DNA from 4 places in the Peribacillus sp. R9-11 genome. Region 1 is predicted to be linked to each of the others. Evidence: riboswitches for the same ligand, from Rfam matches in the RefSeq annotation. Region 1 holds a riboswitch; each other region holds the start of a gene.
What was found. A riboswitch is a leader RNA that binds a small molecule or an ion and turns the genes downstream of it on or off. The one in region 1 is predicted to bind S-adenosylmethionine.
Positions count from the first base shown of each region.

Region 1 (3,152 bases):
ATATGCAGCAAAACAAATAACTAGTACAATTACAAATAAACCTACTATTTTTTTCATTTGTTTCTCCTTATGTAATGTATTTACTATGAAGTATTTTATCTTGTAATTACCCCAAAAATGAACATACTTAACATGCAAAAAAATGAATTGTCAGATAAACTGTAAAAAGTGTATGATACAATAAAAGCATTCAATGGAACGGATTTTCGTCAACCTCCTTTTATTCATAAATAGGGTGGGAATCCCATGTTTCTGGAGATTGTATACATAGTAAGGATAGGAGTTAAAATGATGGATCAGTATATAGATTTTAGGGATGCAGAACTAACAGATTTACCAAGAGTAGTCGAAATATATAATTCGACTATTGCTTCAAGGATGGTCACTGCAGATACAGAACCTGTTTCAGTGCAATCGAGGCTTAAATGGTTTGAGGAACATCATTCAGAAAAACGACCGCTTTATATTATTACATTCGAAGGAAAAACTGCTGGATGGATGAGTTTTCAATCTTTCTATGGTAGGCCAGCCTATGATTCCACTGCCGAGATCAGCATATATATTGATGATTATTTCCGGGGAAAAGGAATTGGACAAATTTCGATTCAAAAGGCAATTGAAGTGAGTCCAAAATTAGGAGTTAAGACACTACTTGGTTTCATATTTGCTCACAATACACCGAGCATAAGACTGTTTTCTAAATTTGGTTTTGAAGAATGGGCGCATTTACCTCAAGTTGCCGAGCTAGATGGTATTGAACGGGATTTAGTAATCCTTGGTAAGCGTGTTAATATTTGAATTTCATTATTTAAAAGCTATTGCCTTCATTCAGCAGTAGCCTTTTTTAGTTTCAATGAAGAAATCTATTTTAAAGTCACTGACGAAATTTAAAAATCACTATAAACTTTCTTAAGCAAAAAATATTGTGATTTTCATTTATTTGTTATAGCATTTAACAGCGAATCCAATTCTTGACTTGCTTGAACAGTTAGAAGGCTTGTAAAACCATAATCAGCTGCCAATTTAATCATTTCCCGTCTCTTTTCTTCTATTCTTTCTACGGTTATCTGTGGGGGCATCTATAGTCACTTCCTATTTATTCAATTTTCTTACATCTTTTATGATAAAGAAATAAGTAGTTAAAATCAACCATATATGGAAATTAAAATGTGTTATTCCACAAGGTAAATGTGACAAAAAGCCTATTCTATTCCCTGTTTGTGTCTTTTTTGTGACATTTTATATTCTTGACAAATATAAAAAAGCATTCACTCATGTACACTGCGAATGCTTTAATAATATTCATCAGATTAAATAATATTTTAAGATAGTAAAGTATTTTAAGAACTCTTACTATGTCATCCACTCTGAAGGAGACTCGATATTAGGTCTATTTATAACAATCTTATATTCATCTTCAAGCACTTTTAAAGGAACATCATAAAGATGTCTTTCATCAGAGGTTTTATAAACTCCATTCGCTAATAACTCTTCAATCAGCAATGCCTTCCTCTGTTCAATTCTCTTAAATAATTCTGCCATGTAAATGGCTCCTTTCCTTGTCTTCATCAGCCCGCCTTCATATGAGCTAAATTGTAGTAACAGGTATCATTTTCACCAAATTATATCTTTTCTATTATGTCACTAAACGTTATTTCACAAAAATAAAAGCCTCTTCTAATTCAAGAAGAGGCTTACAGTAGTCCGTTCGGCTCTTCTTATCTTCCAAGCGTATGCTTGTTGGATGTAGCACAGTTCCCAAAATGGGTCTGCTGCCGAGGTTTCTTTGGGCCAAGTCCCTCCACCTCTCTGGATAAGAATTCAATATATAAATGATGTAGACATGATTTTATCCCAATATTCTTCAAAAGTCAATCACATGGTTCTCCCTTTTTTTGATAGGTATTCTCTATAGACCCCATTCAAATTGGGTTGCAATTTCCTGGCTTTCTGATATGATGTCAGTAATTACATACATTCACACCACTAGGGGAGTCTTTTTAAGACTGAGATGGAATTTGTTCCGGACCCTTTGAACCTGAACCGGATCATACCGGCGGAGGGAAGTGGATGATATCGTCTTTAAACACATGACTTTATCCATCTGCCCCGCTCCGTATTTCAGGAGCGGTTTTTTTTTCAGATGGAAAAGGTGAATAATTAGACTGCTAGGGGAGCACTTTTGCTGAGAATCAAACCCTTTGCACCTGATCTGGTCATACCAGCGGAGGGAAGCAGGCTGTAAGAAGGAATTTGCTTCTTCCTCGGTAACAGCCGCTTTCTTTCAGAGAGCGGTTTTTTTGTTTATCAGATAGTGTATGCATACTTTACAATTTTAGTAAATTTTAAATTTCAAGGAGGATGTACCATGGAGAATACAAAATTAGAAACCTTCAGTGATAGACTTCATGAACGGGCAAAAGGAATCTGGAAAAGGAACCATACACATCCCTTTGTTCAGGCGATTGGAGATGGGACGCTTTCAGAAAAGAAATTTGCCTATTACCTAAAGCAGGACTATATCTATCTTATGGATTATTCCAAACTCTTTGCGTTAGGAGTCATCAAAGCTCATAATCTCGAAACCATGGCTAAGTTTGCAAGTATTTTGAATGAAACCCTTCAAGTAGAAATGGATATCCATCGACATTATGCTTTGGAATTCGGAATCAGCTCAATCGAATTGGAAAATACAGAACCTACTCCAACCACTCTAGCTTATACGGGTTACATGCTAAATGCAGCCCAAAATGGGACTTTGGCCGACCTGATTGCCTGCCTCCTTCCATGCGCTTGGGATTATTATGAGATCGGCTTGCTATTAAAAGAACAAAATGGTGAAGCATTAGAAAACAATCGCTATGCTGATTGGATTAAATCATATTCGTCTCCTGAATTCGGTAAAGCACACAAATGGCTGATTGCTTTGTTGGAAGAGTTAACAGAAGGCATGCCTGAAAAGGAACTTCTTAGATTAGAGAAGCATTTTTTGGTGACTTCCCGTTATGAATATTTATTCTGGGATATGGTTCAAAATGAGCAGGATTGGCCACTGTAGGATGTTGTCATGATGATGAATCCAATCAAGAAAATGACGTTGACTGCCATGATCACGGCCATTACTACCATAACTAGTTCATTCATTTTCATCC
Region 1 covers NZ_CP133763.1:1,528,924-1,532,075, reverse strand. Annotated here, with positions in the region: gene RE409_RS07390 (DUF459 domain-containing protein) at 1-57, opposite strand, end outside; gene RE409_RS07385 (GNAT family N-acetyltransferase) at 292-798, shown strand; gene RE409_RS07380 (aspartyl-phosphate phosphatase Spo0E family protein) at 933-1,079, opposite strand; gene RE409_RS07375 (Fur-regulated basic protein FbpA) at 1,354-1,569, opposite strand; SAM riboswitch class I at 1,716-1,820, opposite strand; TPP riboswitch at 1,979-2,082, shown strand; TPP riboswitch at 2,161-2,250, shown strand; gene tenA (thiaminase II) at 2,369-3,058, shown strand; gene thiW (energy coupling factor transporter S component ThiW) at 3,074-3,152, shown strand, end outside.

Region 2 (3,152 bases), 1.2 Mb from region 1:
ATGAATTCGCATCAATTTCTCCTTCACTTAACGCAAGGTTCGGTTGGATATAATCATTAAAAGTAACAAGTTCGATATTCAGCCCATCCTTTTTCGCTAAGTCAACAATGTATTCCCATGTTCTCGTATCCCCGCTGCTGACACCGACTTTCACTGTTTTCACATCATCTGAATTACCTGTTGACTCCGCTTTGTTTCCACATGCTGCAGCCACAATGGCCAATGCCAATACCATGATCGTTAATAAGATTTTCTTCATTTCTCCTACCTCCTGTTATTTTTATCTTCTTCTGATTTTTCTTGAAACAAAATTCCCGGTGGATTGCAATAATTGAACGATGATCACGAGCGCCGCTACTGTGACGACCATCGTCATCGTATCGAACCTTTGATAACCGTAAGCTAAGGCTAAATCTCCTACCCCACCTGCACCGACAGCACCTGCCATGGCCGTAGATCCAACAAGGCCAATTGTCGCTGTTGTAAATGTAAGGATCAACGAACTAAGTCCCTCGGGAATCAAAAAGCGATAAATGATTTGCCATGTCGTCGCCCCCATCGCCTGAGCTGCCTCGATGATCCCTTTGTCCACTTCCAACAGGGAGTTCTCCACAAGCCGGGCAATATAAGGAGCCGCGTAAAAGATTAGCGGAACAATGGCCGCATTCGTTCCGATCGCACTGCCGACAATCATTCTGGTAAACGGAATAAGTGCTACAAGCAAGATGATGAAAGGAACCGACCGCAATATATTGATGACCGGGTTCAATACATTAAAGATCCATTTATTCTCCAGGATGTGACCCTTTCTTGTAATGACAAGTAAGATTCCTAGCGGAAGTCCAATCAGCCCGGAAAATATCAATGAGATGGCTACCATATAAAGTGTGTCACCGAAAGCTGTCGACAGCTGGTCTGCCGTTATTTCCATTCCCCAAAGCGTATTACCCATTTATCTGCACCTCCTGGACGAGAATCCCCTCATCTTTAATATATTGATAAGCCTTGTCCACCTCTTTTTTGTTCCCTGTCACTTCAATAATTAAATTTCCAAAAGGTGTTTCTTGAATTTCAGAAATATTAGCTGATAAAACACTTAAATGAACATCATATTTTTTCGAGATGGTTGAAAGTAAAGGATTGCCTGATGTAGTACCAATAAAGTTAATTTTCCAAATAATCGGAATATATGATCCGGTATTTTTCAGGAAACTTTGTGGGATCTCGTCGTGAATAACAGTTCGTACAAAGTTTTTTGCGATACCTGTTTGGGGCTTCGCAAAAACTTCGAAAACCGAACCTTGTTCAACCACGCGTCCGCCTTCCATGACCGCAACCTTATTGCAAATTTCCCTAATTACAGACATTTCATGAGTGATTAGCAAAATGGTAATATTGTATTCTTTATTAATTTTTTTTAAGAGCTGCAGTACAGCACTAGTTGTTTGTGGATCCAATGCTGACGTCGCTTCATCACACAAAAGAATCGATGGGTTGGTAGCCAACGCTCTAGCAATCCCTATTCGTTGCTTTTGACCGCCAGACAATTGTTCCGGATAACTCCTTGCTTTACTTGATAAGCCAACGAACTCTAACAACTCGCCTACCCGCTCTTTGATTTCTTTACTAGGGGTTCCCGATAAAACTAGCGGCATGGCAATATTATCAAAAACTGTCTTTGAGTTAAGTAAGTTAAAATGTTGAAAAATCATGCCAATTTTTTTCTTTTCTGCCCGTAATTCCTTCGGGTTCAATTTGGTTAAATCCTTCCCCCCAACAATAACCTGTCCATCTGAAGGGTGTTCGAGTAGATTGACTAACCGAATCAACGTACTTTTTCCGGCTCCACTATAACCGACAACACCAAAAATATCGCCTTTTTCAACTGTCAAATTAATTCCTTTCAAAGCTTCAACAGTCTGTTTCTTTGTTTTATATACCTTTTTAACATTTTGAAATTCAATCATTCTGTCTCCCCCCACGCTGTTTATTTGTACGAATTCATTATCCAGAGAAGAGCTTTGCAAAGTTTCATAATGATAGGGTTAAATTTTCGAAACTCACGAGTAATTGCTCACAATTCACGAGTAAATGTGTGAAACTCACGAGTAATTGCGCGAAACTCACGAGTTAATCTGTCAAACTCACGAGTAATTGCTCACAATTCACGATTAGTGCGTGAAACTTACGAATAATTGCACCAATTCTCCAAATAACCATATACATTCTGAATAAACAAAAGAGGCCTCTTCCGTCATCAGACAGAAGAGGCCTCTTTTAGAAATAAAAAAGAGTAAACTCTTAATTTAATTATCTAAGAAAAGCTCCTTCTTATCTTTCAAACTTTCGTCCGTTGGAATTAGCACAGTATTTTTACAAAAGTAAAAACCCGCTGCCGAGGTATCATAGGGCCAAGTCCCTCCACATCTCTTGATAAGAAATAACGTATTTATTTAATTATGTTCCTCACTATATATTCAAATTTTACTAATGTCAACTCTATTTTGAATAATCTAAAATATTTTTACAGTATAATTTTTAATCGTTCATTTAACTATACCTTAAGACAGGTCAGATTTTGCCCTGCATACCATGTATACGGGTAACCTAGGCATAGACTCTATTACAAAAAAACGAAAACATTACGAAGTCAGTCAGGATTAGGACTTCCTTCCTCATAAGGAAAGCTCTGTATCTTGATGAAATAACGGCAAACCTTTGGCAAACTCACTATTCAGGTTGCTACTCACGGTCTGCCTTATCCATGCGGGGAGCTCCCTGCGCCCCCCACTCTTATAATCTTTTGATTGGGGTTTACGTTTATTTTTGAGTTTTTGACCATTTTTTGATAGCAAACTTTCGGTACGTTTAGTATCAAAAAAGAAAAAACAATAATAAATAGTACCATATATATGCGGTTATAAACTTTTTTGCATCTGTTTTAAATGTGTGAGGACCCTTTGCCCTCATATCTGTAATAATAAAAGTTATTTATTATTACAGCGAAGGAAGACTACACATGTGTTTTTTCATCTTTAGCACTATTATAAAAGCTCTTTCCTTAGAAGAGTTTATTTCTTTTAATTAAAAAACACTCGGTAGAGTTTGAATTCTATAGTATGTCTACTTATCAGCAAAAACAAATCGCTATT
Region 2 covers NZ_CP133763.1:339,786-342,937, reverse strand. Annotated here, with positions in the region: gene RE409_RS01755 (MetQ/NlpA family ABC transporter substrate-binding protein) at 1-259, opposite strand, end outside; gene RE409_RS01750 (methionine ABC transporter permease) at 281-931, opposite strand; gene RE409_RS01745 (methionine ABC transporter ATP-binding protein) at 945-1,967, opposite strand; SAM riboswitch class I at 2,329-2,440, opposite strand.
Region 2: linked by a shared signal. The riboswitch ahead of RE409_RS01745 (methionine ABC transporter ATP-binding protein) and the one ahead of RE409_RS07375 (Fur-regulated basic protein FbpA) in region 1 are both predicted to bind S-adenosylmethionine.

Region 3 (3,152 bases), 260 kb from region 1:
TAACACCTTAAAACACCCTCCCTAAAAACAGCGGGAGGGTGATCATAGGCAATTATTTATTAACCATGTTAGCAGGATCTACCCATGCTTTAAATTCATCATCAGTCAAGAATTCCAATTTCAACGCTGCTTCTTTTAATGTAGAGTTGTCTTTGAATGCAGTTTTGGCAATTTTAGCTGCTTTTTCATAACCGATATGTGGGTTCAATGCTGTTACTAGCATAAGAGAACGGTCAACATTTTCTTTGATTTTATCTTCATTCGCTGTGATGCCTACTGCACAATTATTGTTGAAAGAGTGAATGCCTTCTGTCAATAATTTAACAGTTTGTAGGAAGTTATAAATGATAACTGGTTTGAATACGTTCAATTCGAAGTTACCTTGGCTTGCTGCAAAGCCGATTGTTGCATCGTTACCAACAATTTGTGTCGCAATCATTGTCAACGCTTCACTTTGTGTAGGATTTACTTTACCTGGCATGATAGAGCTGCCTGGCTCGTTTTCAGGAATAGCGATTTCACCGATTCCGCTTCTTGGGCCGCTTGCCAGCCATCTAACATCGTTCGCAATTTTCATTAAGTCCGCTGCTAATGCTTTTAATGCGCCATGAGCGTAAACAATTTCGTTATGACTTGTTAATGCATGGAACTTATTATCCGATGTTACGAAAGAATGTCCTGTATCCGCCGCTATTTGTTTTGCAGAAAGTCCTGGAAACTCTTTTTTCGTATTGATCCCAGTACCTACAGCTGTACCGCCTAGTGCTAGATTCAATAGTTTTTGACTGCTTTCTTCAATCATCACTAAGTCTTTATCAAGCATCGCTTTCCAACCAGAGATTTCTTGGCCTAAAGTTAGTGGTGTTGCATCTTGAAGATGTGTACGTCCAATTTTCACAAGATCCCAGAATTCTTTTTCTTTTGCTGCAAAAGTATCACGAAGTACTTTAATAGCCGGTACTAATTTTTCAGCAACTTCCATATAGGCTGCAATATGCATAGCCGTTGGGAATGTGTCATTAGAGCTTTGCGCCTTGTTGACATCATCATTTGGGTGAAGGGTTTCGGACTCACCGTTTTCTTTTAACCATTCATTCCCTTTGTTAGCGACCACTTCATTCACATTCATATTACTTTGCGTGCCACTGCCTGTTTGCCAGACCACAAGAGGGAAATGTTCATCAAGTGTACCTTCTAGAATTTCGCCACAAATTTTAACGATGGCATTCTTTTTCACTTCAGAAAGATCACCAAGGTCATAGTTCACTTTAGCTGCCGCTTGCTTTACATATGCAAACGCACGGACTAATTCAATCGGCATTTTTTCATTACCAATTTTGAAGTTGTTACGGCTTCTCTCGGTTTGTGCTCCCCAATACTTATCAGCAGGAACTTTCACTTCACCCATCGTATCTCGTTCGATTCTGTATTCCATGTGTTCTCCTCCTATGTTTGCACTATCCACCGAAAACCTTATGTATATGAAATGAATAATGACATATTATTAATTCTTCTCTCTATACATTGTACAAACTTTATTATTTTAAAGCAAAGAAACAGAACAAAACCTTCCCTATATTTCAGAAAATCCATTTAATTAAACAAAGTCTCTTAAAGTATCTCAACACCTTATACCATCGCGTTTTTCACAATATTTAGGGGTTTTTCATTGGACCAATCATGTTTTGACAACGCTAGTCCTAATTAACCAATAAAGAATTATCGAGCAATATTTTCCCAGAATGTTCTTGACAGCACTTTATATATATAGTAAATTCAAAAGAAATTGAATAATCTAAACTCTTATCGAGAGAGGTATAGGGAATGGCCCGATGACACCTCAGCAACCTTCATTTGTTTCAAACCAATGAAAAGGTGCTAATTCCACAAGTTTGTGAACTTGGAAGATAAGAAGAATGACTCGTCCATACTTAACCAAGTCTTCTTCTTAAAGAAGACTTTTTTTTATTTTATAAAACACAAAGGAGCAGTGAAAACTATGTATAAAACAGAAACATATCTTGCTCAACTAGGTAATCGCAGTGAAACGGCGACAGGAACAGTCAATCCGCCGGTTTACTTTTCGACAGCTTTCCGCCACGAAGGAATTGGCCAATCAACTGGATTCGATTACACAAGGACAGGTAATCCAACACGTCAACTTTTGGAACAATCCATCGCCAACCTTGAAAGAGGTGACCAAGGATATGCTTGCAGTTCAGGAATGGCGGCCATTTCTACCATACTAGCCTTATTTAAATCAGGTGATGCATGGATAGTCAGCGAAGATCTATATGGTGGTACATATCGTTTGCTAGAACAAGGTTTTAAAAAATGGGGCTTACAGTGTGACTATGTAAACACTTGTTGTTTAGAGGATATCGAAAAAGCTATTACTCCTCAAACAAAAGCCATCTTTATCGAAACTCCCACTAACCCTCTTATGCAGCAAACAGATATTAGCGCTGTTGCCGCACTTGCCAAACAATTTAATTTACTGTTGATTGTTGACAACACTTTTTATACGCCGCTTCTGCAGCAGCCTATCCTGCTTGGAGCCGATATTGTAATCCATAGCGCAACGAAGTATCTCGGTGGTCATAATGATGTTCTTGCTGGACTAATCGTGGCTAAAGGTGCAGAATTATGTGATTCGATTGCCTTCCATCATAATGGAACAGGAGCGGTGTTGAGTCCATTTGATTCATGGCTGTTAATGCGCGGAATGAAAACCCTGGCACTGCGGATGGAACGTCATGAAAAGAACGCCAAAATCCTTGTAGATTATTTATCAGAACATGAATGTGTAACGGACGTCCTGTATCCCGGCAGAGGTGGTATGATTTCTTTCCGGATAATTGACGAAGCAGCGGTCAATCCATTTTTACAATCACTTTCATTAATTTCATTTGCAGAAAGTCTTGGAGGCGTTGAAAGCTTCATCACCTATCCTGCTACACAAACACATGCCGATATCCCTCTTGAAGTTAGAACTGCTAATGGGGTTTGTAATCGACTTCTACGCTTCTCGGTTGGCATCGAGGACAGCGACGATTTAATTCAAGACCTGCAACAAGCATTTGCACATGTAAAAAGGGAGGCACTACGATGACTAATCATGATTTCAGTTTTGAAACCAAATTACTTCATAA
Region 3 covers NZ_CP133763.1:1,272,757-1,275,908, reverse strand. Annotated here, with positions in the region: gene fumC (class II fumarate hydratase) at 53-1,435, opposite strand; SAM riboswitch class I at 1,801-1,914, shown strand; gene RE409_RS06105 (methionine biosynthesis PLP-dependent protein) at 2,000-3,112, shown strand; gene metC (cystathionine beta-lyase) at 3,109-3,152, shown strand, end outside.
Region 3: linked by a shared signal. The riboswitch ahead of RE409_RS06105 (methionine biosynthesis PLP-dependent protein) and the one ahead of RE409_RS07375 (Fur-regulated basic protein FbpA) in region 1 are both predicted to bind S-adenosylmethionine.

Region 4 (3,152 bases), 1.7 Mb from region 1:
GGACTATAGGCCCCAGTACCTATTAATTCCAGGTCACTTAAAGCAATCTCATCAATTTCGATTGAGTTGTTTATTTTAGTAATATCATAGTCTGGTTCCCAACGATTGATCAACGTTCCTCCGTGCGGTAAGCTAACTGTCATACTAATTTCCCCCTAAATTTTCTATTTATTAAGATAAATGTAATCCGCATTCTGTTTTTTGCGCGCCCTGCCAACGTCCTGAGCGTAAATCATCGGCATTGATAGCAGGTGCCGTACATGTTTTACAGCCAATACTAGGATATCCATTATCGTGAAGAACATTATATGGAAGTCCATTTTTATGGGCATAGCGCCATACATCTTTCCATGTCCAATGAATAAGCGGGCATATTTTAATTGATTTAAACTTATTATCTTGATTAATATATTCCGTTAATGCTCTTGTTTCAGATTGCTCCCTGCGTAGTCCCGAGAGCCAAGCAGTTGCCGTTGAAAGTACCTCAGTAAGCGGCGCGATCTTACGTATGCTGCAACATTTATTTGAATCACGGAGCCATAACTCATCTCCATATTCAGTTGCTTGTTCCTCGAGCGTCAATGCCGGCTTTTTCATTTCAATTGAAAGCTGCGGATAGCGCTTTTTAACTTGTTCAATTAATTTGTAAGTCTCTTCAAAATGAACATCCGTATCCAGAAAAACAATTTTGGCTGAAGGATTGACCTTTGCCAATAAATCCGTAAGTACTATTCCTTCAATGCCGAAACTACATGCATAAATGAGTTTGTTACCATATTGGGAATTTGCCCACTCAAGAACTTCTAAAGCACCTTTTGTCTCACTGTCCTCAGGAAATGCAGGCAAAATCTCTGTGTCGAAATTTTCATAGTTTACTAATGCAGACAATCTTAAAGCCCCCTCTAAAAACTTGCTAAATGTTTCACAGAATAGAGTAACTTGCGATTAATACTCGCTGTTGTTTTTTAACGCTTAAAAGACCCTAGAAAAAAGAGACGAATTTAACTAATACTCTCTTTTATATCAGTTAAATCCACCTCTAGTTTTCTAGTCAGCAGATACCTTATTTAATTCTCAGCTTTTCATTTCTTTCCATTTGGATAATTTTACCATCCTGGACGATAAGTGTTATGGATCCATATTTCATCGACTTAAGCATTTCTTGTAGGCGTTCAAATATTTCCTCCAGCTGATTCTCTTTTTCCAAGCCAGTTCCTCCTTTAAGAAAATCCGAGACTAGCTTATCGTATAGCTGACCCGTTTATAAAATGCATTTTCTTAAATTTATATATTCCAAAACATCTTACAATGCTATGGTTTGCAAACGAATTTTACAGAAATAAAAACCCTTCCATGATGGAAAGATTTTCAAGGTAATATTTTTTACCTTATCTTCCAAAATGATCAACATTTTGTTGGATGTAGCACCTTGCATCCATCATGCAGGTTGCTGGACTTCAAAGGGCCAATTCCCTCCGTCGCTCTGGATAAGTTTTATTATTTTAAATATTAACATATATTTATTCCTTGTCAATGGAGTTTTCTTATAAAATAACTTGGATTAATAAAATGGGTGAACTGTTATTATTATACACACTTTTCCTTGAACGGATATTGTATAAGTTAAATATGAAAATAGACTCATTTTCAAGAGAAACTCTTAAAAAAAATGAGTCTATTTCATTACTTACCTCTTTTTACAATTGTTTAAGGCCTAATTGTTAAGGTTAATTAGTTTTAATGATTGTACATAAATAATCTTTAATCTCATGAAAATAAAAATAGTTCAAAACCTTAAGCCTTTACTTTTAGTCTATTAACAGCATTTAATTATTTCTTAATTGAATCGCTTCAACAAATTCTTGCACCTGACTTTGCACACGATCAACTAATTCGCTATCTTTAATTGGGCTTTCTGGATTCTGCTTATCTATTTCCTTATCTACAAAATATAAGCCCTGCAACGGCTCACCTTTTAAAATTGAAATTAAAGGTTTAAGTGCGTAATCAATCGCCAATAAATGCCTGTTACTTCCACCAATCATAATTGGCAGAACAGGCTTATTTTTAAATGCACCCTCAGGTAGCAAATCAATCAAAGCTTTTAACACGCCTGTGTAAGATGCCTTATATACTGGTGAACCAATAATGATACCTCTAGCTTCCTGAATTTTTTCTGAAAGCTTTATTATATCTTCACTATTATACCGGCCTTGGAATAGATCATCTGCGGAAAAATCCGTTATAGAGTAATAAGCAGTGGTAAACCCCACTTGTTCAACTAGTGATCGAACATGTTTTAAAGAGATATCAGTTCTTGATGGACTCGCTGGACTGCCTGATAAAATTACGATTTCGCTCATATAAATTTCCTCCTATTATTTTCTTATCTGCGATAAGACTTGCTGATTCAATAAAAATCACTCAATCACTAATAAATCGGATAAGAACCCTGCCTAGGTAAAGTCATGTATCATATAATCATCGTAATATTCAGAAAAATAAAAGTCAAGTGTTTAACTCGGGATTAATATGAATAACCTATTCAGAAACTTTCATCAGTTATCCCCCTCTTTTTTCCCTGAAATTTAAATCTGTTTCTTCCTTGACCTTTTAATTTTTGCATCTCCAAAATAACAGGTATAGTTCCATTCTTCGGATTACACTAGTTTGCACAATGTATCGTCAAGTCTAGAGGTACAAGCTTGAATAACTAATACTAATAGTAGATAAAGCAACGGTCATATTTGCGGCTTGTTGACTCATACGCCTTAAATATGACCGTTTATTTATGTATTATTGCTTTTTCCATGAATCCCATATACTAAAAGCTGAGCAATACTCTTTATTCGTTCCTCAGTAAAATACGGTTCCGTTTTCTGTTGATGAATCTCATAATGGGTCGATAAAGCTAATGTAAAAGAAATAATTCCTACATTAAATAAGATAATATCGGAAATATAGTGAATCTCTCCAGTATCAATTCTCTTCTGAAGTTCAATAAGCTTAGCATTTGGCTTGAAGATTTGCTCAACATATTGTTTAGAAATTTCTTGATCGTATTGAGTTTCTCGAAATAATATCGAATACTGTTCTTTATTTTCAAGAATTTTTTTTATCAATGTGATAACGTGATTCTCTACAAGCTCATC
Region 4 covers NZ_CP133763.1:3,207,936-3,211,087, forward strand. Annotated here, with positions in the region: gene sat (sulfate adenylyltransferase) at 1-143, opposite strand, end outside; gene RE409_RS15535 (phosphoadenylyl-sulfate reductase) at 172-849, opposite strand; gene RE409_RS15540 (YezD family protein) at 1,064-1,207, opposite strand; SAM riboswitch class I at 1,386-1,494, opposite strand; gene ssuE (NADPH-dependent FMN reductase) at 1,827-2,363, opposite strand; gene RE409_RS15550 (TetR/AcrR family transcriptional regulator) at 2,790-3,152, opposite strand, start outside.
Region 4: linked by a shared signal. The riboswitch ahead of RE409_RS15540 (YezD family protein) and the one ahead of RE409_RS07375 (Fur-regulated basic protein FbpA) in region 1 are both predicted to bind S-adenosylmethionine.